DNA from 2 places in the Caballeronia sp. GAFFF2 genome. Region 1 is predicted to be linked to the other one. Evidence: predicted binding sites of a transcription regulator. Region 1 holds the regulator's gene; the other holds the start of a gene.

Region 1 (15,015 bases):
CTGCGGTCTGGTTGCTGGCTTTCGGCCGGTTCGACGAATGGATGAGGAGCGCCGGCACTTCGCGGTCGATCTTCCCGAGCGTGAAGTCTGCGGGCAGACGAGTTCCGTCGATCACGCGAACAGACCGGTTTTGGCACGTTATCTCGCCGCATTGCCTGCGCGGCCTTGACCAGATAATTCATCGGAATCGCCCTGACAGGCCGGCATAGGTGTTTTCGGCTGGCGCGTGGGACGCCGCCAGCCGCGCGGCGACAACATCACCCTCGGAACACGAAAGACATGACAGCCAGCCTGCCTCCCGAATCAGTTTCCGCGCTACCGCTGGAGCGAATGTTCGTCACGCAGCCGCATCTGCCGCCGCTCGCGGAATTTTTGCCCTACCTCGAGCAAATCTGGGAGAGCAAGGTCCTGACCAACGGCGGGCCGTTCCATCAGCGCTTCGAACAGGCGCTCGGCGAACACTTAGGCGTCCGGCATCTTTCGCTGTTCAGCAATGGCACGCTCGGGCTCGTCACGGCGCTGCAGGCGCTGCGCATCACGGGCGAAGTCATCACGACGCCGTACTCGTTCGTGGCGACCGCGCATTCGCTGTTGTGGAACGGCGTCAAACCCGTATTCGTCGATGTCGATCCTGTCACGCTGAATCTCGACCCCGCGAAGATCGAGGCGGCCATAACGCCTCAGACTACGGCGATCCTGCCGGTTCATTGCTACGGCAATCCGTGCGATGTCGATGCAATCCAGCGGATCGCGGACAACTACAACCTGAAGGTCATCTACGACGCCGCCCATGGCTTCGGCGTGCAGACCGAAGCGGGCAGCATCCTGGCGCACGGCGATCTGTCCGTTCTCAGCTTCCACGCGACAAAGGTGTTCAACACTTTTGAAGGCGGCGCAATCGTCTGTCCGGACGCAAAGACCAAGCTGCGTATAGACCAGCTCAAGAACTTCGGTTTCGTCGACGAAACGACGGTGGTGGCGAGCGGCATCAACGCGAAGATGAGCGAGATCAACGCGGCGTTCGGCCTGGTTCAACTCGAACACATAGAAGATGCGCTCGCGCGCCGGCGAGAGATAGACGCGCTGTACCGCGAAATGCTGCGCGATGTGCCGGGTATCCGTTGCCTGCCAAGAGGCTCGCAGACCGTTGCCAACTGCTCGTACTTTCCGATACTCGTCGAAGCCGATTTCTCGCTCACCCGCGATGCGCTCTACGAACATCTGCGCAGTCGGCAGATCTATGCGCGGCGCTATTTTTATCCGCTTATCTCCGATTTCCCGATGTACCGCGGACTTCCCTCGGCGAGCCGCGCGAATCTGCCGGTCGCGGCCAATGCGGCCAGCAAGGTACTGTGTCTGCCGATCTACCCGGCCTTGAGCGACGAGCATGTCGCCTTCGTCGTCGAGACGATCTTGAGCGCTGCAAACGGCCGCTCTCACGACCTGAAATGACCGTCAAATCACCGTCTGTTCGCGCGATGAGGTCGTGCAGCGACATGGCAGAATTTTTCCTGAGATTCGGGCTGCAAGGCGCACGGCGCTAGATGTTCCGCATGACGACGACGCGCGTCAGCCCGACCGCTTTTATCGATGCTTTTTTCAGGACGCAGGCCGCACCATGATGATCAACGTGCTCGAATATTTCGAAGGAGGTGCGCTGGCACGTATGCCGGAAAAGACCGCCATCGTCGATGGCGACAAGCGCTATAACTTTCGCGAGCTCGAAGTTCATGCGAAGGCATTCGCCGCCGCCATTCGCGCGCGTACCGATGCGATCCGCAATCCGATTGCCGTGTTTCTGCCGAAGTGCGCCGAAACCATCTTCGCCGACTTGGGCATCGTCTACACGGGAAACTGCTACGCCAATCTCGACATCAAGCTGCCCGCCATCCGCCTCAAGGCAATTCTCGATAATCTGGACGCACCGCTCATCGTGACGAACGCCGCGCTGGCGTCTTCCTTGAACGCAGTCGGAATCGATGACAAGCGGATTCTCCTTATCGACGACGTGGGGCATACGGACCACGCTTCGTCGAACGTCGAACTGGATTGGTGCCTCGACAATATCATCGACACGGACCCGCTTTGCATCATCCACACGTCGGGTTCCACGGGCGTGCCGAAAGGCGTTGCACTCAATCATCGCGCGACCATCGACTTCATGGACTGGGCATTCGAACGTCTGGCGCTCGATGGCAGCGAGACGATCGGCAGCCTGTCTCCTTTGTATTTCGATATTTACTCGCTCGAACTCTTCCTGTGTCTCGCGAAGGGCGCGACCATCTCGCTGATCCCGGAACAGATCGCGGCTTTCCCGGCTTCGCTTCTCCAGCACCTGATCGATCAGAACATCAGCTTCATTTTCTGGGTGCCCACGATCATGGTGAACATCGCGAATCAGGCGCTGCTCGAACGCTTGCCGCCCGTCGCGCTGAAGAAGATTCTTTTCGCAGGCGAAGTATTCCCCACGCGGCCGCTGAACATCTGGCGCAAGCACTTGCCGCAAGCCATGTTCGTGAATCTGTACGGGCCGATCGAGGCGACGGTGGATTGCACGTACTTCATCGTCGAGCGCGACTTCGGCGACGACGAGAAGCTGCCCATCGGCTTTCCCTGCCGCAATTCGGATGTGCTGATCCTGACCGACGAGGGGCGCGCCGCGCGCATCGGCGAGCACGGTGAGTTGTGCGTGCGTGGCAGTTCGCTCGCGCTCGGATACTGGAACAATCCGCGGAAAACGGCGGATGCCTTCACGATGAATCCGCTGCAGCCGCATTATCCCGACCGCCTTTATCGCACGGGCGATACGGTTTATCGAAACGAGCGCGGCGAGATCATGTTCGTCGGCCGCCGCGACTATCAGATCAAGCATTTGGGTTATCGCATCGAGCTTGGCGAAATCGAGCACGCCGCGTTGCAGATCGAAGGCATTGCGCAGGCATGTGTGGTGTACGACTCGGCGAAGAAACAGATCGCGCTGTATTTCGAATCGGACGAGAACGTTTCCGCCGCCGCCATCCGCACGGCGCTCGGCGCGCGCTTGCCGAAGTACATGCTGCCGACCGCCTTCGTGCGTATCGACAGCATGCCGCGAAACCCCAACGGCAAGATAGACAGGCTCGCGCTCTCGCAAAAGCAAGCGGCGCCGCGCCCGGCCGTCGAGGCGTGAAACAGGCTGGAATCGCCGCGACAGAAGTCGCATTGGCGCCGGTATTCGAACACGGAGTGGAATTTATGTTGGCAGCAAAGTTGATGGATTTGCTCAAGAGCGTGCGCCCGGAAAGCGACTTCACGCGGTCCGAGGATTTTCTCGAAGACGGTTTGCTCGATTCGTTCGACATGCTGACACTGGTCTCGACCATCGACGACGAATTCGACATTTCGATCGATGGTCTCGACATCGTGCCCGACCACTTTCGCAACGTGCAGGCCATTTCCCTGCTCATCGCGAGATATGGAGTGACGCAGTGAACCTGTTCTTCAAGGGCAAGCGCATCAGCAGTCTGCTGACCGTCGTGCCCGCTCGCGAGCAATCGTTCGTCGAGGACATGAAGCGCTTCGACTTTCCAGAGGCGCGCTCGCGCAAACTCATGCAGGTCATGGGCTACGACAAGCACCGTCTCGTCGATGCCGATACCTGCGTGTCGGACCTCGCCGTCTTCGGGCTGGAGCAGTTGTTCGCGAGAAAGGTGATCGCTCGTGACGAAATCGATGCCCTCGTGCTCGTCACGCAAACGCCCGACTACCTGATGCCGCCGACGAGCAGCATCGTGCAGGGAAGACTCGGCCTGAAGCAGGACATGTTCTGCATGGACATCAACCAGGGATGCGCGGGCTTCGTCGTCGGTCTCATTCAGGCGTTCATGCTGCTCGAACAACCGAATATCCGGCGCGTCGCACTCGTCAACGCCGACGTGATGAGCCGCAGGACTTCACCCAGGGACCGCAACAGCTATCCGCTGGTTGGCGACGCGGCGTCCATCGCCATTGTCGAATCGGCGGCGCCGGATCGCGTGGTCCATGCCAATCTGAAGATGGACGGCACGCGACACGCGGCCCTGATGATTCCCGCCGGCGGAATGCGCATGCCGTGTTCGCCGGCAACGGCCGAGTTGCGGGACGAAGGCGATCACAATTTTCGTGCGCTGGATCATTTGAAGATGGAAGGCTCGGAGGTCTTCACGTTCGTCCAGACGGAGGTCCCGCCGATGATCACGGCGCTGATGAATCAGGCGGAAACGACCCTCGACGAGATCAACTGGTTTCTGTTCCATCAGCCCAACCGCTTCATGTTGCAAAAGCTCGCGGACAAGATAGGCATTCCGTACGGCAAGCTGCCCATGAACGTGGTGGAAAAGTACGGCAACAGTAGCGGCGTGACGATTCCAATGGCAACCGTCGAAAACCTGCGTGAAATCCTGACGCAGCACGAGGCGCTGGTATGTCTCGCCGGATTCGGCGTCGGTCTCACATGGGGATCGATGCTCATGCGTCTCGGACCGCTGGACGTATGTGAAATGGTGCAATATCCCTGACAGGAGTGTCCAAATGAAAGATGCTTTTTACACCAACCTCGCCGAGTTGCTCGAAGTCGATTCGGTCGACCCAGACCTGCCGCTCGACCATTACGACAACTGGGATTCCCTGACCGCGCTCGCATTGATTGCGTGGCTCGACAAGGAGCTTGGCGTCTCGATCAGCGCCAAGGGCATCAGCGAATTCGCTTGCGCCGCGGACTTGTTCGCCGCGCTCGAAAAACAGCACGCCTGAGCATTCATGTCGAATCCTTTGAACCTCGAAGGTCAACGAATCCTCGTCACGGGTGCGGCGTCGGGCATCGGTCTCGCGACCAGCCAGTTGTTCAGCGCGCTGGGCGCGGCCGTTGTCATGCTGGATCGTGACGATGCGCGGCTTCAGCAAGCAAGCGCCGGCCTCAACGCGAAGACGGTGACCTTCGATCTTCTCGATACCGAACGCCTGCCCGGCCTCTTCGCCGAGTTGGCGCAAGCCGGGGGACCGTTCTCCGGGCTCGTGCACGCGGCGGGAATCAGTTCCATTGCGCCTACCCGCTTGCTGACGCCCGCGCGCTATCGTGAAGTGTTCAGCGTGAATGCCGAAGCTGCGCTCGCGTTGCTGCGCGGCTTTCAGCACCGCAGCGTATGCCGCGCAAATGGCGGCTCGGTGGTGTTCATCTCGTCGGTCATGAGCATCGTCGGCTCCGCCGGTGCGTCGGCTTATGCCATGTCGAAAGCCGCGCTCACCGGCCTTGCAAAATCGGCGGCTCTGGAGTTTGCGCCGAGAAGTATCCGCGTCAATTGCATTGCTCCCGGATTCGTCAAGACCGCGATGTTCGACGAAAACTCCCGGCACTGGAGTGAAGAGCAGCGCAAGCAGATCGAATCCGCGCATCCGCTGGGTCTGGGCACGCCCGAAGACATCGCCAATGCGGCCGCCTTTCTCGTTGCCGACTCCGGTCGCTGGATTACCGGTTCGGTGCTGGTCTGCGACGGCGGCTACACCGCGTCCTGAGCAAGACAGTCATGAGCCACGAATTTCATAGCCTGATTACGGGCGCCTCATCGGGCATAGGCCGGGCAACGGCCATTCAGCTTTCCTCCACGCGGTCGCTCGTGTTGCACGGCAGGGACCGGGCGCGGCTGGAGGAGACGCGACAGCTTTGCGCTAACCCCGACGCCCACGCATTGTGGGTGCAGGATCTTCGCGAACTGGACGAGATCGAGTCCGGCTTCGTCGATTTCGTTTCGTCGCGCGGCATGCGTATCGAGAACTACGTCCACTGCGCCGGCGCGTGGATCATCGGCCCGCTTCGTTTGCTCGAGCGCGCGAGCGCGGTGGAAGTCATGAACGTGAACTTCATGTCGGCCATGGAAATTTCTCGCCTGCTCGTGCGACGCAAAGTAAACGACAAGGCGCTCCGCAATATCGTGTTCGTGTCGAGTACGGCGAGTCAGTTCGGCGCCAAGGGACTCGGGGTTTATTGCGCGAGCAAGGGCGCGCTCGATGCCTATATGCGCGCGCTCGCCGTCGAACTGGCGCCATCGGTTCGCGTCAACTCCATTCTTCCCGGCGCGGTTCATACGCCCATGACGGATTCGATATTCGGCAACGAGCAAGTGCGCGAGCGCATGGCGGAGTCGTATCCGCTAGGTCTCGGGCGTGAAAGCGACATAGCCGGCATGGCCGAATTCCTGTTGTCCGACAATGCACGCTGGATCACGGGCCAGCAACTCGTGGTCGATGGCGGCCGCTCGGTGAACATTTCCGCATGACACACACGCTCGCAGCCGTGACCGGCATCAGAAATCTCATTATCGTGGGCGCGGGCGCGTTGGGGCGGGAAGTGCTCGTCTGGTCGCAACAGGCCATCGCTGCGGGAACGCCATGGAAGGTCAAGGGGTTTCTCGACAGCCGCACCGACATGCTCGACGGCTTTGCGTGCGGCGCGCGCATCATCGGCTCGCCTGAAGCTTATCTGCCGCTCGACGACGACATTTTTCTCTGCGCAATAGGCGATCCATCGCAGAAGCGCGCCTACGTCACCCTGCTCGAAGACAAGGGCGCGGAGTTCGGTATCCTCGTGCATCCGACGGCGCTCGTGGGCAGGGACGTGAAACTCGGCGCGGGCTCAATCATCTGTCCGTTCACGCAGATGTCGTGCGATATCGACGTGGGCCGCCACGTGTTTATCGGCACTCACAGCAGCGTGGCGCATGATACGTCCATCGGCAGCTACACGCAGATTTGCGGCGCATGCCAACTGAACGGTCACGTCAACGTGGGAGAGGAAGTGTTTATCGCGAGCAGCGCGACGCTGCTGCCGAAGTGCAACGTCGGCGACCGCGCGTATGTCGGCGCAGGCAGCGTGGTCTTGCGACGCGTGAAGGCGCGTACCAAAGTGTTCGGCAATCCGGCGATGGTCATCGGCGAAGTGGGCAACGAGCGTTGACATGGCACGCGTTAAAACGGCCGCGCGGCTTGAACACATCGACGGTTATCTGTCGCGGCTCGGCTTTCGCGCCAGCCCCGAGCCGACGCTCGCCACGTTGCGGACCTTGCAGGAACGCCACACCCGCCGCTTTCCGTTCGAAAACCTGTCGACGCTCTTGCGGGAGCCTACGTCCATCGACGTGGCATCGCTCGAACAAAAGATCGTGCTCGGTGGGCGAGGCGGTTACTGCTACGAGCTCAACCTGCTTTTTCTCGCATTGCTCAGGCAGTTGGGATTCGACGCGCGCGGCCTGACGGGACGCGTCGTCATGGGCGGCCCGGAAACCGCGTGGGCGCCGCGAACGCATATGTCGATTCTCGTGACGTTTGGACCGGGCGACGACTACATCGCGGATGTGGGCTTCGGCCGCATGGTGCCGACGACTCCGCTGCGGCTCGATACGGATGCCGAGCAAACGACATCGCTCGAACGTTTCAGGCTGCTGCAACGCGAGGCCGGTTACGTGCTTCAGGCGCGGATAAACGGCGTCTGGCGCGCGCTATACGTATTCGACTTGCAACGTCAGGAACAGATCGACTTCGAGATAGGCAACTGGTTCATCTCGACGCATCCGGCGTCACCGCTTGCGTCGCAATTGGTCGTTGCGCGCACGGACGAGGGAAGACGCAAGAGTCTCGTCGATGGCAACTACGGCGTCCATCATCTCGATGCGGTCGCCGAGCGCCGTCAGATTTCCTGCACCGACGAACTGATGACCGTGCTGCAAGACGAGTTCGGCATCCGCCTGCCCGGCGGCGACTTGGCGAACGTGCTGGGTCGACTCATCAAGCGCGTTTGATGCGGTGGCTTACCGGCCATCGAATCACGCGCTCGTCGTCCCCCACCCAAACCCCATTCCCGCCAACCATCTCCGATACGCCACCGACATCCGGTCGCACTTCTGATGCAACTCCGCATCGAGCGCGAGCGGCAGCAGCTTCGGCCATTGCGACTCCACGATCGGCGTGTCCTGCAGCAGAATCTCCATGTTGAAGTCGTACAGCTCTTCGTCGCTGTGCGAAGTCTCGTCTTCGTGAATGGAAACGAGCCACGCGCGGGTCTCGGTCTGCGTCACGGGCGACGCCACCAGCATGATATGCAGTGCGCCCATTGCCCCCGACGCCATCTTCGTGAGCTTCGCAACCAGCGGCCGCTTCACGCGATAAACGTAATCCATCATCGCGCCGCCCTGCCCCGGCAAACCCGCCGGCTGCCAGAAACGGCACTGGCGCGCTTCGAGTCCGTCGGCGCTTTCCACGACTTCATAGTCCGGCACTTCGGTATGCGCATCCTCGCCGAGAATGCCCACGTGCACGAACGAAAAGTGCGCCATGTCCAGGAAGTTTTCGACGACACGCGGCGCGGATGACTTCACCGTCTGCGGCGCAAGGTTGATGCGCCGTCCGCCCGGAATGGCGGCTTCGGGAAAGAAATCGAGCGCGTGCGCGGGCTCGCCGAAGCACATCCATACGACGCCGTATTTCTCCCCGGCGACGAACGCGGTGGCGCACGCGCGTTTCGAAGGCCGAAGCGACGGATTCGACGGAATCAGCACGCACTGACCAAGCGTGTCGTAGCGCCAGCCGTGATACGGACACACGAGCTGATCGTTCGTCACCGCCCCCAGCGACAGTTGCGCGCCGCGATGCGGACAGTAGTCACGCCAAACATGCGCCACGCCTTCGGCATCGCGCCATACGACGATGCGCTCATCCGCGACGATGAACGCTCGCGTCGAACCCGCCGGCACGTCATCGCCATTACAGACCGCCAGCCATTCGCCAGCGAGAGAAAAGTCGTCGCTCATAGCACTGAAGCATCCGCAGAAAACGCCGTTAATCATCTGTCCGAGATGCGTTCTTACACGATTCACAGCAGCTTGGCAAAACGTTGCAAAATACCAGTCGTCGGGGACGAACATCGCGACGGGGCCGCAATAAGACAAAAGCGCGACAGCAAAGACACGCGCAAAAGACCATAACAGCAAGAAATCACCACCAGGGGTTCAGTATGGAGCAGGCGCATCAACCGGCACGCCGGGCCTATGCCTTCGCATGGTCCGGCAACCGGAATCCCGAACGCGAGCAAGCCATGCTGCGTATCGGGATGGGAGCGGCAGTTCTGCTGGCTTATGCGGTGTATGCGTGGCGGCACCCTTCGGCCAACGCGTCGCTGATCACGCGGTTGATCGCGCTCTACGTGTCCTACGGTGCAATCACACTATTGCTCGTCAGCCGGATGATGGCGCTGTCCAACGTCCGGCTCGTCATCACCACTATCCTCGATCAGGCGTTGCTCGGCGCGATGTTCTTTCTCTGCGGCACGCTCGCCTTGCCGCTGCTGTGGGTGGTGTTCTGGTTTCTGATCGGCTCGGGATGCCGCTACGGCAAGCGCACGCTCGCCATTTCGTGCGCGATGGCGCTCGTCGCGATCGTCGCGCTGGCGTTGTGGCAACCGTGGTGGGTGGCAAACCGCGCCGCCGCGCTCGGGCTCGCGCTGAGCGTGCTGGGCGCGTCGGTGTATCTGAGTGTGCTGGTCGACAGGCTTGGCAGCGCGAATCGCGTGCTGGCGCGGCAGGCATCGACAGACCCGCTCACGGGCCTCTATAACCGTTACGCGCTCGAACAAACCGTGAATCGCGCGATGTCCGCGCCCGAAGCCGCCGACGCGAATACCAGCGCACTGCTACTGATCGACCTCGACGGCTTCAAGGGCGTGAACGATACCTACGGTCACGCGGTCGGCGACGTGCTGTTGCAGTCGTTCGCGCAATTGCTTGCACGGCGCATGCGCAAGACCGACACCATCGCGCGGCTGGGCGGCGACGAGTTCGTCGTGCTCGCGCGCAACATGCGCGATCGCAGCGCGGTGCTCACGCTCACCGATGGCATCCATTCGGCGCTCGCCGACCTCACGCTGGTGCAGGAGCGACCAGTGAGCGTATCGGCGAGTATCGGCGCCTGCTTGCTGTCGAGCGCGGCAGAAGCGCATGACGCCGATATCACCGCCGTGCTGAGAGCCGCCGATCGCGCGATGTATCGCGCAAAGAGTCTCGGCGAAGGCAAGACGGTGTTCGCCGAGGCGCGCGACTTCGAGATGCATTGAGCCCATCCGCGCGCATTCGAGCGCCTTTGCAAAGGCAAAAGCAAAAAGCGCGCGGCCCCGGTTCGGGGCTTCGCGCGCCTCTACAACTCGGAACTCAAGCCTCGACGCTAGTCCACGACTGTTCCCGCAGCTTCGCACGCAAACGCGCCACGGCCTGGCTATGCAACTGGCACACGCGCGACTCGCTCACTTCCATCACCGCGCCGATTTCGCGCAGGTTGAGGCCCTTCTCGTAGTACAAGCTCATGAGCAGCTTCTCGCGCTCCGGCAACTTGTCGATGGCTTCGATCAGCGCGCCGCGCAGACTGTCGTCCAGAAGCGCCGACAGCGGGTCCGAACGATCGACGCAGTAACGGTCGAGGAACGGCTCGTCGTCCGCCGAGCGGTCGAAGTCTTCGTAATAGATCAACTGGCTGCCGTGCAAGTCCTGCAGCATCGACTGATACTCGTCGAGCGGCATCTTCATGTGCTCGGCGACTTCGGTCTCGCTGGCCGAACGGCCAAGGTTCTGTTCCACCTTGTGTACCGCCGACTCCACTTCGCGCGATGTCTTGCGCATGCTGCGTGGCAACCAGTCGTTGGCGCGCAACTCGTCGAGCATGGCGCCGCGAATACGCTGACTTGCGTAGGTTTCGAACTGGGCGCCCTGATCTTCCTTGTAGCGGCTAGCCGCATCGAGGAGGCCAATCATGCCGGCCTGGATCAGATCGTCGAGATCGACGCTCGCCGGCATTTTGGCGACGAGCTGGAGTCCGAGGCGGCGAACGAGCGGCGCATATTTCGTAAGCACGTCGGACTGCGAGAGTTTGCCTTGGGCGTTATACATCCTGTTCACCTTTCAATATCACATCGACGCCGTGCTGCTCATTGCATGATCGGAAAACGCCGCCGCTCGGTGCGCCGCTTTCCGTCCGCTTTCACCAGACTCGCCAACCGGAATGTGCGCGTCGTACTGGCTCGCTTCGTCGCCGCGCGAAAACGGCGCGGGACGCATCGGCCAGTGCAGCAGCTCGGCTGCGATGTAGCGGTAGTCGCGCGCCGCGGCCGTAGCCGGAAACGCTTCCACCGCACACCGAGAGAGCTCCCTCGCCCGAGCGACGCGCGCATCCTCGGACACATACCCTGCCTGCACGAGCGACACGGCCAGATAACGGCTCGCGACACCCGAGAGGTTGTCGAACGCGACCGCTGCATCGGCTGCGTCCTGCACGTGATTCATCAGCACGCGGAACTGGCCGATCGCGTGGGCGTAGTGCAAGCGCTTCATGCACGCATACGCCTCGGTGATCGCCGACGCGGCTACCCGCGTCACTATCAGAAAGTCATGCGCCTGCGCCGCGAGCGACGAGAGCGCGCCATTACGATCGAGTTGCGCATCGATCAGCACGATATCCGCGGGGCCGTCGAGCAGCGCGCGTGCTTGCGCCGCATCGTGGCTGATACGTTCATCGCGCGGTGCGGCGATCAGCGAAAAACCCATCGGCGTGCGCACCGCGACATCCTGCAATTCGCGACGGCCGGACATCACCGCCGAGAGCGCGCCCGCGCCATCCACACCCGCCATGCGGCTGACCGAGCCCGCGTTATGCCGCTCGTCGATGACGAGCACATCCTTGCCATGCACGGACAACGCCGCGCCGAGGTTCACTACCGCCGACGTGCAACCGATGCCCGCCGGTCCGCCCACTACAGCCACCACGCGAGAACTGGCGCGCGTCAGCAGCCTTCTCAGGCCTTCAGCCTGATCGAGCACGAACTTATCCAAAATGGACTCCATGCAGTTCTGTCGTGGCGCGTGCGGACAGTGCGGACAAAAGCGCCGGCACATCGTCGTCTTGCGGCACGAAAGGCGAGCCATCGCGCGGAATGCAGAACGCGCTCTTGATGAGGAAACGCTTGGTTGCGACGTACAAGTTCTCCGGCACCTTCTGACCGGTCGATACGTAATGCACCGGCAGCTTGTAGCGGATGACCGTATCGAGCACGCTGCCGAGGTTGGTCGCCTCGTCGAGCTTGGTCAGAATGCAGCCCGCGAGCGGCGGCTGGTCCGGCGCACTCTTGTAGGCCTGCACGACTTCGTTGAGCGTGTCGCCGTGGCTCGTGGCGTTCAGCAGCAACAGGCGTTGCACCGGCTGACCCGTGCCGCACAGCATCGCGATCTGGTCGGAGACCGTGCGATCGCGCTGGCTCATGCCGATCGTGTCGATCAGCACGATATGTTTGTTGCGCAGTTCGGAGAGCGCGAGTTGCAGGTCGGCGCCGTCCTTTACCGCGTGCACCGAGACGCCGAGAATCTTGCCGAAGATGCGCAGTTGCTCATGCGCGCCGATCCGGTAGCTGTCCGTCGTCAGGAGCGCGACCTTGCTGGCGCCGAAGCGCATCACGCAGCGCGCCGCGAGCTTTGCCGTGGTCGTCGTCTTGCCGACGCCCGTCGGGCCCATCAGCGCGAACACGCCGCCGCGTTCCATCAACGCGTCTTCGCTCGGCATCACCGGCAGATTCGATTCGAGAACTTGCTGCACCCATTCGAGCGCGTTTTCCACGTTCTCCATCGACGGCATGTTGTCGATCACCATGCGCACGAGTTGCGCGGAGAAACCGGCGGCGAAGAGGCGCTTGGTCAAGGCCGAGTTGGTCGGGTTGCGGCGCTGGCGGTCGCCCCACAGCAAACCCGAGAAGTGCTCTTCCATCATCTCGCGCATCGACGAGAGTTCGTTCATCACCGTTTCGTTGACGACTTGCTCCATGCGCGTGCGGATGGCTTCGGTCACGACGGCCGCGGCATTAGCCGGCAAGCCTTCGAAATTGCCCGATGCGGCCGGCGCTTCGTCGGCGGGTTGCGGTGCTGCGTTGATCTTCTGTGCGGCGCGGCGTGCGGCGACTTGCGCGGCTTCACGCGCCCAGTCGGGCGTTTCGATCTTTGCGTGCGCTTGCGCGGCGAGTGCGGCAGGCGCGGCGGCAACCGGTTGCGCGGCGGCTTGTGCACGCGGCGCTTGCTGGCGCGGTGCGTCGGCTGCCTTGACCGATACCGGCACGCCCATGCCGCGTGCAATTGCGGCGGACGGCGTCAGCGGCCGGTTCGACGGCACCGAAGCCTGTTGCGCGATACGGCGCGCATGTTCGATCAACCACGGATTGGAATCGGCCATCGTGCGCGGTGCTTCCATGCGCTCTTCGTCGGCTTGCTCGTCGAAATCGTCGGCGTCGGCGGTGTTGCCGAAGACGGAGGAGAAAACATCGCCGCTGGCGTAGGGGTTCATCGGAGAGCTGGGAGCGGCGGCCTGCTGCTTCATCGCGGCGGCTGCGGCTTGTGCAAGCGCGGCGCGCGGCGTGGCGCTGGCGAACGGCGCGGCGGCTGCTTGTTCGCGTGCGGCCTTCGCGGGCGAGATCGAAGCGAGATCGCTATCCGCGACACCGACGATTTCCACCGATCCATCGTCGAGCGTGCGGTTGGACAACACCACGGCATCGGGTCCGAGCGCTTCACGGACCTGGCGCAGAGCGTCACGACTGTTCGCGCCGATGAATTTACGAATGTTCAAACTGGCCCCCGATGAGGATAGATGCAGCGATATTTGCGAGGCGAGCACCCTTTGGTTATTTCCGTGCCCGCTTTTCAGTGAAGCCATTATTGCGAAGATCACTTCGGGCCTATCGCTGGATAAAGGGTGTGAAAGAGGGGTATTTCGACTGATGGAAACAACCCGGCCGTGCGGATTGCGTCGCGCGTCATGCGGGAAAAAATGCCGGTCTGGCACGATCGACGCGACGGGACGAGAGATGTCGCTTGGCGGTTTGTCCGGCTGTGAGAGGCGCGGCGGCAGGCGCGTCGCGCGCCAAGGCGGCCGGACTGCATCAGCCAGAGTCCCATCCAGCGGCGTAAGCTACGGTCTGCGGCTCGAAACCCGGGCTCACCGATGCTCACTGACAAAGGAGACTTGTTCGCATGGCATCCGCTTCTCATGGCCAGACCACCGGCGCGCGTCTAATTGTCGATGCGCTCGTTCATCACGGTGTCGAACGCGTGTTCTGCGTGCCGGGCGAGAGCTTTCTCGCCGTCCTGGATTCGCTGCACGACGAAACCAGCCAGATACAGACGATCGTCTGCCGCCACGAAGCCGGCGCGGCGAACATGGCCGAGGCGGTCGGTAAGCTGACGGGGCGTCCGGGCGTGGCTATCGTCACGCGCGGGCCGGGCGCGACGCACGCGTCCATCGGCGTGCACACCGCTTTCCAGGACTCGACGCCGATGATCCTGCTGATCGGCCAATGCGCGCGGGATCACATGGATCGCGAGGCGTTTCAGGAAATCGACTATCGGCGCATGTTCGGGCAAATGGCGAAGTGGGTCGCGCAAATCGACGATCCGCGCCGCGTGCCGGAATATTTAAGCCACGCGTTCCATGTCGCGACGGCGGGACGTCCCGGCCCGGTCGTGCTGGCGTTACCCGAAGACATGCTGACCGAAGCGTGCGACGCGGCGCCGCCCGTGCCGCGCTATCAGCGCGTCGCGGCGGCGCCGTCGCAGGCGCAGATCGAGCGCGTGCGCGAACTGCTCGCCAATGCGAAGACGCCGTTCGTGATCGCGGGCGGCAGCGGCTGGACCGCCGAGGCGACGCAGGACTTCGCGCGCTTCATCGAGCGCTGGCAGTTGCCGGCGGGATGCGCGTTCCGCTATCAGGACACGCTGCATAACGAGCATCCGAATTACGCGGGCGATGTCGGGCTCGGCATCAATCCGGCGCTGGCCGCGCGCGTGCGCGAAGCGGACGTGCTCTTCGTTCTCGGCCCGCGTATGGGTGAATCGACGACGGGCGGCTACACGCTGCTCGACATCCCGAAGACGAAGCAGACGCTGATTCACGTGCATCAGGGCGCGGAGGAACTGGGCCGCGTGTATA
Region 2 (15,015 bases), on a different contig from region 1:
GTTGTGATAGATCACGCGCATGTCGAAGCCCACCGCGCGGCGCGCCAGCGCTTGCCCGATCCGGCCCATGCCGATCACGCCGAGCGTCGAGCCGTACACGTCGGTGCCGAGGAACGAATCGAAACTCCACTTCTGCCATTTGCCCGCGCGCAGAAAGTGCTCGGATTCGGTCACGCGCCGGGCCGCTGCCATCATGAGCGCCCAGCCGAAGTCGGCGGTGGTTTCGTTCAGCACGTTGGGCGTGTTGGTGCCGAGCACCTTGTGCGCGTCGAAGGCGTGCATGTCGAAGTTGTTGTAGCCGACCGCCATGTTCGCGACGACTTTCAGGTTCGGCGAGCCCGCCAGTTCCGTTTCGCCGACCATTTCGCCGGCAGTGAACGCGCCGTCCTTGTCGGCCAGACGCGCGCGAAACTCCTCCTGGCCAAGCACGTCGCCCGGATTCAGATCGACTTCGAAATACTGTTTCAGACGTTCGACCACATCGGGAAAAGTGGGACGCGCAACAAGCACCTTCTTCATCGAATTGCTCCTAGAAAAATAGCCAGCCCAAGACGGCGAATAACGGCAACAGGACGATGCCAGACCATCCCATATAACCGAAGAAGCCCGGCATGCGAATGCCGCGCGATTCGGCGATTGCCTTCACCATGAAATTCGGCGCATTGCCGATATACGTGTTCGCGCCCATGAAGACCGCGCCCGCCGAGATTGCCGCGAGTGTGGACGCGCCCGTGGTCATGAGCGTGGGAGCGTCGCCGCCCGCGAGATTGAAGAACACGAGATACGTCGGCGCGTTATCGAGGAACGAAGACAGGATGCCCGTGGCCCAGAAATAGGCGAGATCGTGCGGCTTGCCTTGGTCGGACACCGCGTGCACGATGCCCGCGAACGCGCCCGACTCGCCCGCGCGCAGAATCGTGATGACCGGCGCGATGGTGATGAAAATGGCCGCGAAAAGCTTCGCCACTTCTTCGATAGGCGCCCAGTCGAACGCGTTGCCCTCGCGCGCGCTATTCGGCGTGAGCACGAGCGATGCGAGCAGCACGATCACCAGAGCCGCGTCGCGCACGACGTTCTGCAAATGCAGATGCGTGCCATACACATCGAACACGACGCCCGGCTTCCAGATGCCGCTCATCAGCACCAATGCGACGACCGCCGCGAGCAGCAAAAAGTTGATCCTGCCGTCGATGCGAACTGCAATCGTCCCGACCGAGCCGGGCTGCGTTTTTTCTTCCTTGCGCCAGAAATAAGTATCCAGCGCGTAGAAGAGCGCGAGGAGAACGATGGAGACGAGGAGCATCGGCAGAAAGAGATGCGTGGTCGTCCAGAAGAAACCGACGCCGTTCAGAAAGCCGAGGAACAAAGGTGGATCGCCGAGCGGCGACAAAGAGCCGCCCACGTTCGCCACGAGAAAGATGAAGAACACGACCACATGCACGACATGCCTGCGGTTTTCGTTGGCGCGCAAGAGCGGGCGGATCAGCAGCATGGCCGCGCCGGTCGTGCCCATGAGGCTTGCCAGCACGGTTCCCAGCGCGAGCAACGAGGCATTCAGACGCGGCGAGCCGCGAAGATCGCCGTGCACGCAAATGCCGCCCGCGACCGTGTACAAGGAAGCCAGCAAAACGATGAACGGTATGTACTCTTCGAGCATCGCGTGAACGAATACGCCGAGCGCCGTGCCGCCGCCGAACGCAGCCGCGAAGGGTACGAGAAACGCGAGCGCCCAGAGCAACGCGATCTTGCCGAAGTGGTGATGCCAGAGCTTCGCCGCGACGAGCGGAAACACCGCGATGGAAAGCAGCATGCCGAAGAACGGAACGCCCCACGCCGCCGACAAGCTCGCGCCATCGACCGTGGCCGCCGACGCGTTCGACATCGCGCCGAGCAATGCCATGCAGCCGAGGAGAAGAGACCGCACTGCGCTCACGCTTCGGTCACGACGATTACATGCACGCGATACGGCCCATGCGCGCCCAGCACGATGGTCTGCTCGATATCGCCGGTGCGCGACGGCCCGGAAACGAAGTTCACCGCACGCGGCAGTTCGCCCCGTTCCGCGCGAATCAGTGCGAAGGCGTCTTCATGCGCCGCGACGATGCGCGAAGCCGGCACGACCGCGATATGCGTCTGCGGCAAGAGCGCGCCGGACGCGGGCGTATCCGGGCCGGACAGCAACACGAGCGACCCGGTTTCCGCCGTCGCGCAAAAGCAGCCCGTGATGCCGACGAGATCCGCGTCTTCCGGCTTGCGTAACGACGCTTGAATGCCCGCCTGGGTCCACGGCAACTCAGCCAACGCAGGCCATGCGACGGCATCGGTGGCAAGATTCAACGAGCGGAGGTAGCGCGCGGCTTCGGCGGGAGCATCGCCGAGCGCGGCGACTTCGGCGACGGTCGTCGAGAGCCGTTCGGCTTCGAGCCGGAACCGCGCGATGAGCGCGTCGCGGGTGTCGGGCAACGGCGGGCGCGGACCTTCGGGATGACGCGTCAGATAGTCGTTCGCGGTGGCACGCTCGGCTTCGGTCGGCTCACCGCGTCTGCCCTGCGCGCTGCGTATGCGCGCGAGAATATTGCGGCGCGCCGCCGATGTGTCCATGGTGCCGTCCTTACGAGTGCGAGAGTGTTCCGGATGCGTGCGCACCACGAGTCCTGGCGGCACGATGGAATTATATCGAGCGGTCTTGAGCGCGCGAACCTCGGCCGAAAGGCATAGGCCGCGCGCGGGAACAAAGCACGAACCAAGCGTCAGTCGGTCTCGCCCGCTTGCTTCTCGATGCCGAACACTTGCCTCAGATAAGCCAGATATGCCTTGTCGTCGCACATGTTCTTGCCGGGGGAATCGGAGAGTTTCGCCACCGGCTGACCATTGCAGCGAACCATCTTGATGACGATCTGCAACGGCTGATAGCCCAGGTCATTCGTGAGATTCGTGCCGACGCCGAACGCGAGCTGACAGCGCCCGCGGAAACGCTCATACAGTTGCAGCACCTTCGGAATATCCAGCGCGTCCGAGAACACGAGCACCTTGGTGCGCGGATCGCAGCGGTTTTCCTCGTAATGCCGGATGAGGCGTTCGCCCCAGTCGAAGGGATCGCCGGAATCGTGACGCGCGCCGTCGAAGAGCTTGCAGAAGTACATGTCGAAGTCGCGCAGGAACGCCTTCATGCCGTAGACATCCGACAGCGCGATACCCAGGTCGCCGCGATATTCCTTCGCCCACATCTCGAAGCCGAAGATCTGCGAGTCGCGCAGACGCGGGCCGAGCGCCTGACACGCTTGCAGGTATTCATGCGCCATGGTGCCGAGCGGACGCAAACCATGCTTCATCGCGTAGAACACGTTGCTCGTGCCCGCGAACTGTTCGCCGAGCCGCTCCTTGAGCGTTAGCACGACTTCCTCGTGCCATTGGCCCGAAAAGCGGCGGCGCGTGCCGTAATCGGCTATCTTGCAGTCCGAATATTCGGGCGGTGTGGCGAGCAGTTTAATCTTGTCGCGCAGACGTTCGCGTCCGGTTTCGTATTCCGGCTTTTTCTGCATATTGCGGAAATACACTTCGTTGACAATGGCCAGCACCGGAATCTCGAAGAGAATAGTGTGCAGCCAAGGCCCTTCTATTTCGATGTCGATCTCGCCGTTGCCCTTCTTCGACGGCGCGATGCGAATGGACTTCTCGTTCAGATGAAAGAGCGCGAGAAAGTCGATGAAGTCGCTCTTGATGAAGCGCATTCGCCGCAGATAGTCGAGCTCTTCTTCCTTGAAGCGCAGGTTGCAGAGTTGACGCACCTCGTCCCGAATCTCGTCGATGAACGGCACCAGATCCACTTCCGGCGTGCGGCAGCGAAACCGATACTCGACGTGCGCCGCCGGGAAATGATGCAGGACCACCTGCATCATGGTGAATTTGTAGAGATCGGTATCGAGCAGCGAATTGATGATCATGGTTCTGGCTTGTACATCGATGCAAGGATGCCCGCGCGCTGTATCGGCCGCTACCGACCGCTATTGACGAGACGCGCCGCGCGCTGTCCGTTCATGTTACCCGAATGCGTGCACGGCATCCTGCCGCCCCGGCCCTTTTAGGAAAGCCGCATACATTAATCACGAATCGATATAAGGCGCATGGCGCGGCGCTCGCGTCGCCTTTTACCGTTACGCTACAATATGCGTTTTGGCGAGCGAGCCGCGCACGGCCCTGTGCCGCTGCCCAAATGGTCATCTAAAAACGCCGCCCTCCCCCGAATTGCGTATGCAGGAGCCTGAATGACTCACGTTGTGACCGAAAGCTGCATCAAGTGCCGCTACACCGATTGTGTGGACGTGTGCCCGGTGGATTGCTTCCGCGAAGGTCCCAACTTTCTCGCGATCGATCCGGACGAATGCATCGACTGCGCCGTGTGCGTGGCCGAATGCCCGGTGAATGCAATCTATGCCGAAGAAGACGTTCCCGGCGACCAGCAACACTTCACCGAACTGAACGCGGAACTCGCGCGCAACTGGCCGAGCATCACGAAGACCAAGGCGCCGCTGCCGGAAGCCGACGAATTCAAGGACGTGAAGGAAAAGCTGGATCTGCTGGAGCGCTAAGCGGCTGTATTTGCCGCCGTGTCATTTGTCGGACGCGCAGGATCAATCAATTTCGATGCAAAAAACCGTTATTGAATGAAGATTGAGCGTTGACAGCGCAGAAAGCGCTCCCTATAATTTCGTTTCTCTGCAGTAGCTGTTCCCCGATAGCTCAGTTGGTAGAGCGCCGGACTGTTAATCCGTAGGTCCCTGGTTCGAGCCCAGGTCGGGGAGCCACTCAGTATCGAGCAGGTTCCAGACAGAATCAAAGGAAAACCCAGCCGAGTTGTGAGCTGGGTTTTTTGTCTCATCAGAGACTCGTTTCAAGCGTAGTAGCTGTTCCCCGATAGCTCAGTCGGTAGAGCGCCGGACTGTTAATCCGTAGGTCCCTGGTTCGAGCCCAGGTCGGGGAGCCACCCAGTTTCGTACAAAAAGCCCAGTCATTCGACTGGGCTTTTTTGTTTGCGCAAATAGCAGTAGCGCTCTTCTAAAGCATCTAAGCAGCAAGCCAGACAACCGTCAGCGATCGCACGCCCTGTGCGCCGCGAATCAGCACGCCCTCGATATCCGCAGTGGCCGAAGGCCCCGTCACCAGCACCGCATAACGGGCCGACTGAAAATCGGGTCGTCGATAAACCTGCTGCAAGCCTTCGACGAGCTGCGAAGGATCGAGCAGCACGACGAGATGCTGCACGATATAGCCGATTGAATTGACGACGTACTCCTTTTCGCTGAACCACACGGAGCCAGTCTCCGCCACGCCGAAGCGCCCTCTCACGACGCCCACATCGACATCCTGAAGCGACGACGGAACGGTATCGACCGTAATCGGCCGCGTGCCTTCGATTCCCGCCACCGCCGACGCCACTGCTGCGCCATCGCCGAAACGTTGCGCGATCATCGCGCCGACTTCGTCCAGGCTCTGCGCTTCCACGCATGTTCCACCCATGGCGATGAGCGCGGTTTCGAAACGCGTGCGCAGATCGCCCTCGGGCGTCGCGAAGACGGGCACATCGGGAAGCGGGCGTGAAGCGGGCTGCGCCGCGCGGATCTTCGACAGAAAAGCTTCGCGAGTCGTCATTTGGCGATCTTCCGGTTTTTCTTGTACCACTCGTGGAAGGTCTCGGCGGGCGCTTCGGGCAAGTCACGCTGCCGGCCCCAGATGTTGAGCGGGTTGTACAGCACGAAGTTCGGCAGCCGCTTGAGCGCGCCGCCAAGCGATGCCACCGTCGCGCGATAAAGCGTCGGACTCGCGAGCAGCCGTCCCGCCATCTTCAGCACTTCCTGTTTCACGAACGGCACTTCGTGACGTTCGGCGATCACCTCGCGCCACTTGTAGATCTGTTCGTGAATATTCACCTTCACCGGGCAGACGTTGGTGCAACTGCCGTTCATCGTCGAGGCAAACGGCAGGCTGCTGTAGCGCTTGAGATCGTGCGTCGGATTGATGATCGCGCCGATCGGCCCCGAGTACGTGCCGCCGTACGATAGCCCGCCGCTTCGCCGATACACCGGACACGTATTCATGCACGCGCCGCAGCGAATGCACTTGAGCGAGAACCAGAAGTCGTCGAGCGCGAGGCGTTCGGAACGGCCGTTATCGACGAGGATGTAATGCATCTCCGTGCCCGGCCGAGGCGCGCGAAAGTGCGACGTGTACTGCGTGATCGGCGAGCCGAGCGCGCTGCGCGAAAGCATGCGCACGAACACGCCGAGATCGGCAATACGCGGAATGATCTTCTCGATGCCGATGGACGCGATATGCAGCGGCGGCACGTTCGCCGAGAGATCCGCGTTGCCTTCGTTCGTGCAGACGACGACCGTGCCCGTTTCCGCCACCGCGAAATTGCAGCCCGTCATGCCGGCCGTCTTCTCGCGCACGAAGTACGGCCGCGTGTCCATGCGCTGGCTTTCGGCGAGATAGTGGATGTCGCTGTTGTCCGGATCGGTGCCGATCGTGCGTCCAAAAAGCTCGGCTACATCCGCGCGCAGCTTGTGTACGGCCGGCACGACCATATGGCTCGGGTCCTGGTGATCCAGCTGCTGAATGCGTTCGCCAAGATCGGTTTCCATCACCGTGATGCCGCGCGGTTCGAGATAGTCGCGCATGTAGCATTCGTCGGTGAGCATGGATTTGCTCTTGACGAGCGTGGTCATGCCGCGTTCGCTCATCAGCTTGTGGACGAGCGCGTTGTGCTCTTCCGCGTTGGCCGCGAAGTGCACCATGACGCCGTTCTTCTCCGCCTGATCCGCGAACTGCGCGAGGTATTCGGAGAGATTGGACAGCGTATGTTCCTTGATGCCCGACGCGAGATTGCGCATCTCCTCCCATTCGGGAATACCGTGCGCCTGCGCGTCGCGCTTGCTGCGCAAGTCCCACAGCCGCTTGTCGTGGAACGCGACGTGATCCGGCTTCTGCAGAAACGCGCCCGCCGCCTTCGCGTGATCGATTCTCACCGACTTGCCCGAGGTCTTGCTCATGCGCGCGCTCCGTTAAGAACCTGCGCGATATGGATGAAACGCGCATCGAGTTTGAGACGCTCGGCGCATCCCTGCTGATGCATGAGACACGACATGTCGCCCGACACGATGTACTGCGCGCCCGCGCCGACGTGATCGCGTACTTTGTCCTGACCCATGCGCACGGACACGGCTTCCTCGGTCACGGAGAACGTGCCGCCGAAGCCGCAGCATTCGTCGGGTCGCGCGGGCGTGACGAATTCGATGCCCTTCACGCCTTCGAGCAGCGCGCGCGGCTTGGAAAACGGCGCCGCCGCCACTTCCGAATTCGACGTTTCGCGCAAGTGCCGCACCGCGCTGCAGCTGTTGTGCAGCCCGACGCGATGCGGGAATTCGGCCCACGGAAATTCGCGCACCTGCAAGACGTCGTGCAGAAATTCGACGAGCTCGTAGGTGTTTTTTCTGACCTTCGATACCGCGCTCGTCTGCTCGATGGCCGTGAAGTGCTCGCGCACGTGATGCACGCAACTCGCCGACGGTCCGACGACGTAGTCGTAATCCGCGAAGTTGCGCGCAAACACGCGCTCGGCGCCTGCGGCCTCCTTGTGAGCGCCGCTATTGGCCATCGGCTGGCCGCAGCAGGTTTGATCCTGCGGGTAATCGACATCGAGTCCGAGGCGTTCGAGCAGTTCCAGCGTGGCGACGCCGATCTGCGGGTAGAAGGCGTCAATGAAACAGGGCACAAACAGGGCGACTTTCATGGGATCCGAAACGGCGACTTGAGGATTGGGGGCCGGATTTTGGTAAGCTTGGTCTGACCAAGACTTTAAAGAGATGGCTCTTTCGTGTCAAACTCCGAAAGTTCCGATTTACCTCCACTGCTCGAACGATGCCTTTTCAGCCCGTCCACTCGCATTCCTACGCCCGCGTGCGCTTGTCGGACGTAGTGTCGGGGCAGATACGCGAGTTGATCTCGAATGGCACGCTCCTGCCTGGCCAGCGCCTCCCAGCCGAGCGCGATCTGGCGGAACAACTCAACGTTTCGCGGCCGTCGCTGCGCGAGGCGCTTATTCGGCTGGAGTCGGACGGCTTCATCCGCGCGGTGGCACGCGGCGGATTCGTCGTGTCGGATGTGACGGCGCCGCTCGTGTCGCATCCACTCGCCGCACTCCTCGAACAGCAACCCAACGCCAGCGCCGATGTCCTCGAATTGCGTCATGGCCTCGAAACGCTGTCCGCTGCCTACGCCGCCGAGCGCGCCTCCGAGGCGGATCTGACGCGCATCGCCGATGCATTCCAGGCGCTCGAAGCCGCGGTGGCCGACAAGAGCACGCGCATTGCCGAAAAAGACGCCGCGTTTCATCTGGCTATCGCCGACGCCACGCACAACGTCGCGCTGGCGCACGTCATGCACGGTCTCAACGAATTGGTGCGCGAGTCCATGCTGACATCGCACCGTCTGGTCGATTACGACGATGAAGTCGAAGCGAACCTGCTCGCTCAGCATCGCGCCATGTTCGATGCCATCGCCGCCCGCGACCCCGCCCGCGCCCGCGAATGCGCCGGAGCGCATCTCGATTACGTGCGCACGCTGTATCGGGATCAGCCGGCGCGCAGGATTCGCGTGATGGAATGACCAATCGTAACGTGCCGGTAAGAGAGCATAGGACTGCGCCTACACGTATTTAGGACACACGCGGCTAACGCCGCGCGCGCTTCCTCGCGATACTGGAATCGTCAAAAACAACACGCGAAGGAGGTCGACATGCCTTACCTACTCGGATGGCTGCTCGGTGTGCCGGTCGTGGTTCTGGTGATCCTGTATTTGATCTTCCATTGAATCGCCGATTGGCCGAATGCTTGCGGGAAAACAGCAAGGGCGTCGATACAATACGACGCCCTTTCTCTTTTTCCGAAGGATCACGATGAACCGCACTCTCCTCACCGCTACCGCTGCGGCGCTCGTTACCTCGTTCGGCGCGGCCACAGCGCAGGCCGAGGAAATCGCGAGCGTCAACACCAATTTCCGTTTCACCGGTTCCGACCGCGTGACCGTCGAAGCCTATGACGATCCGCTCGTCGCGGGCGTCACCTGCTACGTGTCGCGGGCGCGCACGGGCGGCGTGAAAGGTACGCTCGGCATCGCGGAAGATCCGACGGAATCGTCTATCGCCTGCCGTCAGGTCGGGCCGATCAAATTCACTCAGCCGCTCAAGCAGAAGACCGACGTCTTCTCCGACCGCATGTCGTTCATCTTCAAGACGCTGCACGTGGTGCGCGTGGTCGACGCCAAACGCAATACGCTCGTCTACTTGACCTACAGCGACCGCATTGCGACCGGTAGTCCGAAGAACAGCGTGACGGCGGTGCCGGTTCCCGAAGGCACGACCATTCCCGTGAAGTGAAGGAAGTGAAGCGATGCGCGCGCCCCGCCGCGCCCACAATGAAGTTGTAAACTGTACGACTTGCCGGCAGGCTGGTTGAAACCATCACGCGAGCCACGAGCGCCGCACGATCGTACAAGCCCGATGCTTACTGCATGCCTTATCCTCCCGGCGACCGATATGAATGCCCAATCGCTCATATTGGCTTATAACGGAGGCACGATTTGAAAGCAGTATCCAGCCCCGCGCTGCGGGAATTCGCCGCCGGCGCGCGCGACACCATTCCAATGATGGTTGGCGCCGCGCCCTTCGGCGTCATCTTCGGCACGCTCGTCACGGCGAGCCCGCTCACGCTCTGGCACGGCCAGTTGATGTCGCTCGCGGTGTTCGCGGGCTCGGCGCAGTTCATCGCCATCGGCATGATCGCGGGACACGCGAGCTTCATCGTGATCTGGGCCACGACCTTCGTCATCAACTTGCGGCACGTCCTTTATTCGGCGACGCTCGCGCCTTATGTCGCGCATCTGCCCGCGCGCTGGCGCTGGGCGCTGTCGGGTCTGCTCACCGACGAAGTGTTCGCCGTCGCTTACGCGCATTATCAAAAGCGCGCGCCGGGCGAAATCGGCCCGCACTACTTCTTCGGCTCCGGCCTCTCGATGTATCTGAACTGGCAACTGTGGACGCTCGTCGGCTTGCTCTTCGGCGCCGCATTCCCAGGGCTCAAGTCGCTCGGGCTGGACTTCGCGATGGTCGCGACGTTCATCGCCATCATCGTGCCGCAACTGGTGGCCGTGCGCTTCGTCGCGGCGGCGATTGCATCGGGCGTGCTGTCGTTCGCGTGGCAGGACTGGCCATACAAGCTCGGCTTGCTTGCGGCGGTGCTGGTGGGAATCGGAGTCGGCATGGCGATCACGCTGATGGAACGACGCGAGCGTGAATCGAACGGCGATAACCGCAAGGAGCGCGCACGATGACCACATCGAACTATGTGCTGCTGATTCTCGGCATGGCGCTCGTCACGTATCTGATCCGCGCGGCCGTCTTCGTGCTGGGCGAGCGGTTGCCGTTTCCGCCCATCGTGCGCACGGCGCTCGGTTTCGTGCCGGTGACGGTGCTGACCGCGATCATCGTGCCGATGACCGTCTCGCCGCATGGCAACGGAGCGGAAATCACGTGGCGCAACCCGCAACTCGTGGCCGCCGTGGTTGCGGTGGCCGTGTGCGCGTGGACCAGGCGGCCCTTGCTTACCATCGGGGTGTCGCTCGCGGTTTTCTTCGTTTGGCAGTTCGTCGTCTTGCGTTAAAGGCTTCTTCGCGCAACGGCTTTCAGAACACCCTCAAGTTCCCGGCTGTAACGCCGTTATCAGAAACGAATGGACTCCGCCGTCGAAGCGGACGCCAAAGGCATTTCCCGCCATCGGGCCATCCGAGCGCGGAACCGGGAACCAACATGCGTCAAATAACCCTATCGTTTCGCGACGAGACCATCGCTTCATTGCATCGCGACTATGAGGCGTTCATGCGCCTGTCGCTCAAGCTCGACCCGCAGTTCGTCACGCCGACGTTCGAGGACTTTCTGCGCGCCAAGCTGCTCGACAATCCGACGCCGCTGACCGAGCAGGCGGTGCAGCGCATGCTGTCGCAAGGCCAGTACGCGTGGGCCAAACGCGCGCTCGACAAGGAATTTCCGGATGTCGTCGAGATTTTGATCCGACAGGCGGCCGAACACGGTTTCGCGTTCGCGATCCGCTCGGACTGGAACGCCGAGGATCTTGTGAAGGCATCGCGCGAATGGGCGACGGCCATCGTCACCGAGGCGAAGGGCGATGCTTCGCAAGTCGATGTGCTCGCCTCGCAGATCAAGTCGGCCGCGATGGATATCCGCGAAGTCGAGGAGAAGATGCAGACGCCCGCATGGCGCCTCGCCGATTCGCTGCGTCAGCGCACCTATGAGACGAAGATCGCGGTGGAAAACAGCGTTGGCTCGAATGCGCGCGAGAAGCTCGGTGAATTGCGCTGTCTGCTGCGGCTTGGCATTTTTTATGGGTCGATTCAGAAACAGGAAGCGCAGCAGGTACTCGAATACATTCGCTCGCTGCGACCGGAGTTGTTTGTCGATGAACCTTATGATGGGTTCACGCGGTTTGCCGCATGGCTGCGCAGCATCTTTGCGCCGGCGCCGCGCGTGCCGAAGACTTCGCGGGCGCAGCGTTAGGCGTGGACCGGGCGCCGCTTACCGCTAATCCCACATCCCCTTCAAGCGCGCCGCGATATCGATCTTCGCCTTAGCCGCGGCCGCGAGTCCCGCCGCCGTCGGCGCGGCGGCGACCGGAACCGGCGGCCACGCGGTGGCTTCGAAATTCTGCATCAGATGCTGCGGAATGAAGCGCGTGCGTTGCGCCCACACGTGCCGGTCGCCCAGATGCGTCTGGTTGTGCACGTAAAAGCGCTGCGGCGTGACGATATGCAGATCTTCCTTCGCGCGCGTCATCGCCACATAAAGCAGCCGCCGCTCTTCGTCGATTTCCTCGTCGCTACCCGTGCCCAGATCGGATGGAATGCAGCCGTCCACGCCGTTCAGCACGAAAACGTTGCGCCATTCCTGCCCCTTCGCCGAATGGATTGTCGAGAGAATCAAATAATCTTCGTCGATGAGAGGCACGCCGGACTCGTCGCTGGTCGCATCGGGCGGATCGAGCGTAAGTTCGGTGAGAAAGCGCTCGCGCGTGGGATAGGTCGACGCGATGCTCTCCATCTGCAATACGTCGCCAAGACGAATGGCCGCGTCTTCGTGATTGCGTTCGAGATGCGGCTCGTACCATCGGCGGATCATTTCGAACTCCGCCGGCCAGCCGCTCTCGCGGCCGCAGAGTTTCGCCATCAGGCCGACGAAACGCGGCCAGTCTTCGCTGGCGCGGGCGGGCGCATGGAAGGCGGCAATCGCATTCGATGAACGTTCGGCTTGCGCCACGCTGTCCAGCAGCCGCCCGGCGATGGCCGGCCCGACGCCCGGCAGCAATTGCGCCACGCGAAAGCCGGCGACACGATCGCGCGGATTTTCCGCCCAGCGCAATACGGCGAGTACGTCCTTGACGTGCACGGAGTCGAGAAACTTGAGCCCGCCGAATTTCACGAACGGAATGTTCTTGCGCGTGAGTTCGATTTCGAGCGTCGCGCTGTGATGCGCCGCGCGAAACAGCACGGCCTGCGACTTGAGCTTCATGCCGCCCTCGCGCGCCTCCAGCACTTGCTCGACGATGTAGCGCGCCTGATCGGCTTCATCGGCGACACTCACCACGCGCGGTTTTTGCGCCGATGCCTTGTCGGTCCAGAGGTTCTTCGTATAGCGCTCGGTGGCCATGCCAATCACCGCGTTGGACGCTTCGAGAATGGGCTGCGTCGAACGATAGTTGCGATCGAGCGTAACGGTCGCGGCGGGCGGGTCGAAGTGCCGCGGAAAATCGAGGATATTGCGCACCGTCGCGCCGCGAAACGAGTAGATGGACTGCGCATCGTCGCCGACGACGGTGAGGCCGCGGCCGTCCGGTTTCATCGCCAGAAGAATGGTGGCCTGAAGGCGGTTGGTGTCCTGATATTCGTCGACGAGCACGTGATCGAAGCGGCTCGACAGATCGGCGGCGATAGTCGGCTCGGCCGCGAGATGCGACCAGTAAAGCAAGAGGTCGTCGTAATCGAGCACGCTTTGCGTCTGTTTGGCCGCGACGTAGGCGGCGAAGAGACGCTTCAAGTCCGCCTCCCACTCGCGGCACCACGGATACGACTGATCCAGCACGGCGGCAAGCGAGGCGCCCGTGTTGACCACGCGCGAATAAATGCTGAAGCACGTGGACTTGGCGGGAAAGCGCTTCTCTTTCGACGATAACCCGAGCTCGTGGCGCACGAGGTTCATGAGATCGGCGGAGTCTTCGCGGTCGTTGATGGTGAACGACGGCGCGAGCCCGACGAGATCGGCGTAATCGCGCAGCAAACGCGCGCCAACGCTATGGAACGTGCCTGACCACGTGAGACCTTGCGCGATGGCCGCCTTGGTGCCAAGCGCGTTCATGGCGATGCGCGTGACGCGACGCGTCATCTCGACAGCGGCGCGGCGCGAGAAAGTAAGCAAAAGGATGCGATGCGGGTCGGCGCCTTTCACCAGCAGATGCGCGACGCGGTGCGCCAGCGTGTTGGTCTTGCCAGACCCCGCGCCCGCGATGACGAGAAGCGGTCCGCCGCAGCGGTTGGGTTCATCGACGCCGAATTCGACGGCGTGGCGCTGCGCCTCGTTGAGCTTGGCGAGATAGGCGGCGACCTGGGCTTCGGCTGCGTCGGCGGTGGCGGTTTCTTCAGGGAGCGTCAGCACGGGAAGAGGCGCAAAAAAGTGTGACGTGTACTGTATATCCATACAGACTGGAGACGCAAGGGTTTGCGCTCACCGGTTGGTTGGGCAAAAAAAAACGGCCCAGCGGGTTGCACCCGACTGGACCATTCGCACTACCCGAACAACCGTCCTGCTAATCCGCCTTTTTCGCGTTCTTGAGCTTCGCATCCGCAGCCGCTTCGTTCGCTTCCGACTGCGCTTCGGTTTTCTTCTTGTCGGCCTTGGCCTGAGCGACGGCCGCGTCCTTGTTGGCTTCGGCCTGCTTTTTCGATGCCTTCTTGTCCGCGCTGCTCGGCTGCTGATCGCTCGTCGTCTGCGCGAACGAAACCACTGAGACGCTCGCAAGCGTCCCGGCAATCACGGCGGCCAACACTGCATTCTTTGATCGAGTCATGGTGTGTCCTCCCTTTCTCAAGCCTCATGAAGCGCGCGCCACGGCACCGCGGCGCGCGTCCAACGCATCAAAATCAATGCTGCAAGCCCGTGTCCTTCGGCGTGTTGGATTCCGTCGCGTTCAACTCATCCTTGGCGGCGTCCTTATCCGCCTTGCGATTGATCTTCGCGTTACGCACCTGCTCCTTGTACTGCGCCTTCGCCTGCTTGTTCGCGGCCTTCAGGTCGGCCTGCGAAGCCTTCTTCGATGCCTTGTACTCCGCGTTCGCCTCGGCGTTCGCGTTGCGGCGCTGGACCAGCGGATCGGTCGGCGCGGGCGCGACGAGATTTTGCGGCGCGGGCGTCGCCGGTTGTGCCGGCACGGCGTCCGTGGTTTGGGCGAAAGCGCCCGAAGCGGCGGTCAGGGCGGCGAATGCGGTGCCGATCATCAGATTTCGAGTCTTAATCATGAGCGAGGTCCTCTCTTGGTTTAAGCGTCGGCGGCCACGAACTGCGATGACGCACGACTTTTGTCGATTGGAAAGATGACCGAAGCTGTATCGATCAAACTATCGGACTCGGCGATGCGCGTCCAAGTTCGACGAACCGAGTCGTTGTTACCGACCGTTTCATCTGGCTACAATTGCCATCGCGCCTGCTTTCAATACGATGACAGCGCGCGCCGAAGTCCGTCATGCACTAGCACGGCGCGTGCCCAGCTATTCGAGGGCGGCCACTGGTTTATCATTGACGCCTTCGCCCCGAATTCATCTCGAATCCACCTCGAATCAACCCGAGTAACCTCCGCGCCCGCCATGCCACCGCTTCAATTCACCCTTACGGGCGACTAC

The links. Region 1 encodes FliA, which starts transcription of late flagellar genes. Its sites were predicted from a motif close to CTAAAGTTTNNNNNNNNNNNGCCGNTA; they were not measured.
Region 2: NCT04_RS10510 (DUF4088 family protein) is a predicted target of FliA. The motif match lies at 10,748-10,774, and genes of this name have one in related genera.

The regions. Positions count from the first base shown of each region.
Region 1 is NZ_JALQDA010000023.1:175,975-190,989, forward strand. It holds gene NCT04_RS14430 (DegT/DnrJ/EryC1/StrS family aminotransferase) at 280-1,452, shown strand; gene NCT04_RS14435 (amino acid adenylation domain-containing protein) at 1,619-3,169, shown strand; gene NCT04_RS14440 (acyl carrier protein) at 3,235-3,471, shown strand; gene NCT04_RS14445 (3-oxoacyl-ACP synthase III family protein) at 3,468-4,535, shown strand; gene NCT04_RS14450 (acyl carrier protein) at 4,549-4,770, shown strand; gene NCT04_RS14455 (SDR family NAD(P)-dependent oxidoreductase) at 4,777-5,529, shown strand; gene NCT04_RS14460 (SDR family NAD(P)-dependent oxidoreductase) at 5,541-6,290, shown strand; gene NCT04_RS14465 (acetyltransferase) at 6,287-6,967, shown strand; gene NCT04_RS14470 (arylamine N-acetyltransferase family protein) at 6,969-7,808, shown strand; gene NCT04_RS14475 (Rieske 2Fe-2S domain-containing protein) at 7,833-8,816, opposite strand; gene NCT04_RS14480 (GGDEF domain-containing protein) at 9,020-10,114, shown strand; gene NCT04_RS14485 (RNA polymerase sigma factor FliA) at 10,209-10,940, opposite strand; gene NCT04_RS14490 (MinD/ParA family ATP-binding protein) at 10,959-11,879, opposite strand; gene flhF (flagellar biosynthesis GTPase FlhF) at 11,872-13,656, opposite strand; gene NCT04_RS14500 (thiamine pyrophosphate-binding protein) at 14,061-15,015, shown strand, end outside.
Region 2 is NZ_JALQDA010000014.1:307,446-322,460, forward strand. It holds gene NCT04_RS10440 (2-hydroxyacid dehydrogenase) at 1-519, opposite strand, end outside; gene NCT04_RS10445 (sodium:proton antiporter) at 530-1,900, opposite strand; gene NCT04_RS10450 (LutC/YkgG family protein) at 1,930-2,601, opposite strand; gene pncB (nicotinate phosphoribosyltransferase) at 2,751-3,944, opposite strand; gene fdxA (ferredoxin FdxA) at 4,266-4,589, shown strand; tRNA gene NCT04_RS10465 (tRNA-Asn) at 4,730-4,805, shown strand; tRNA gene NCT04_RS10470 (tRNA-Asn) at 4,909-4,984, shown strand; gene NCT04_RS10475 (LutC/YkgG family protein) at 5,065-5,649, opposite strand; gene NCT04_RS10480 (lactate utilization protein B) at 5,646-7,049, opposite strand; gene NCT04_RS10485 ((Fe-S)-binding protein) at 7,046-7,789, opposite strand; gene NCT04_RS10490 (FadR/GntR family transcriptional regulator) at 7,918-8,664, shown strand; gene NCT04_RS10495 (CreA family protein) at 8,954-9,433, shown strand; gene NCT04_RS10500 (AzlC family ABC transporter permease) at 9,700-10,386, shown strand; gene NCT04_RS10505 (AzlD domain-containing protein) at 10,383-10,715, shown strand; gene NCT04_RS10510 (DUF4088 family protein) at 10,862-11,626, shown strand; gene NCT04_RS10515 (ATP-dependent helicase) at 11,651-13,816, opposite strand; gene NCT04_RS10520 (hypothetical protein) at 13,926-14,186, opposite strand; gene NCT04_RS10525 (hypothetical protein) at 14,260-14,634, opposite strand; gene NCT04_RS10530 (RNA-binding S4 domain-containing protein) at 14,980-15,015, shown strand, end outside.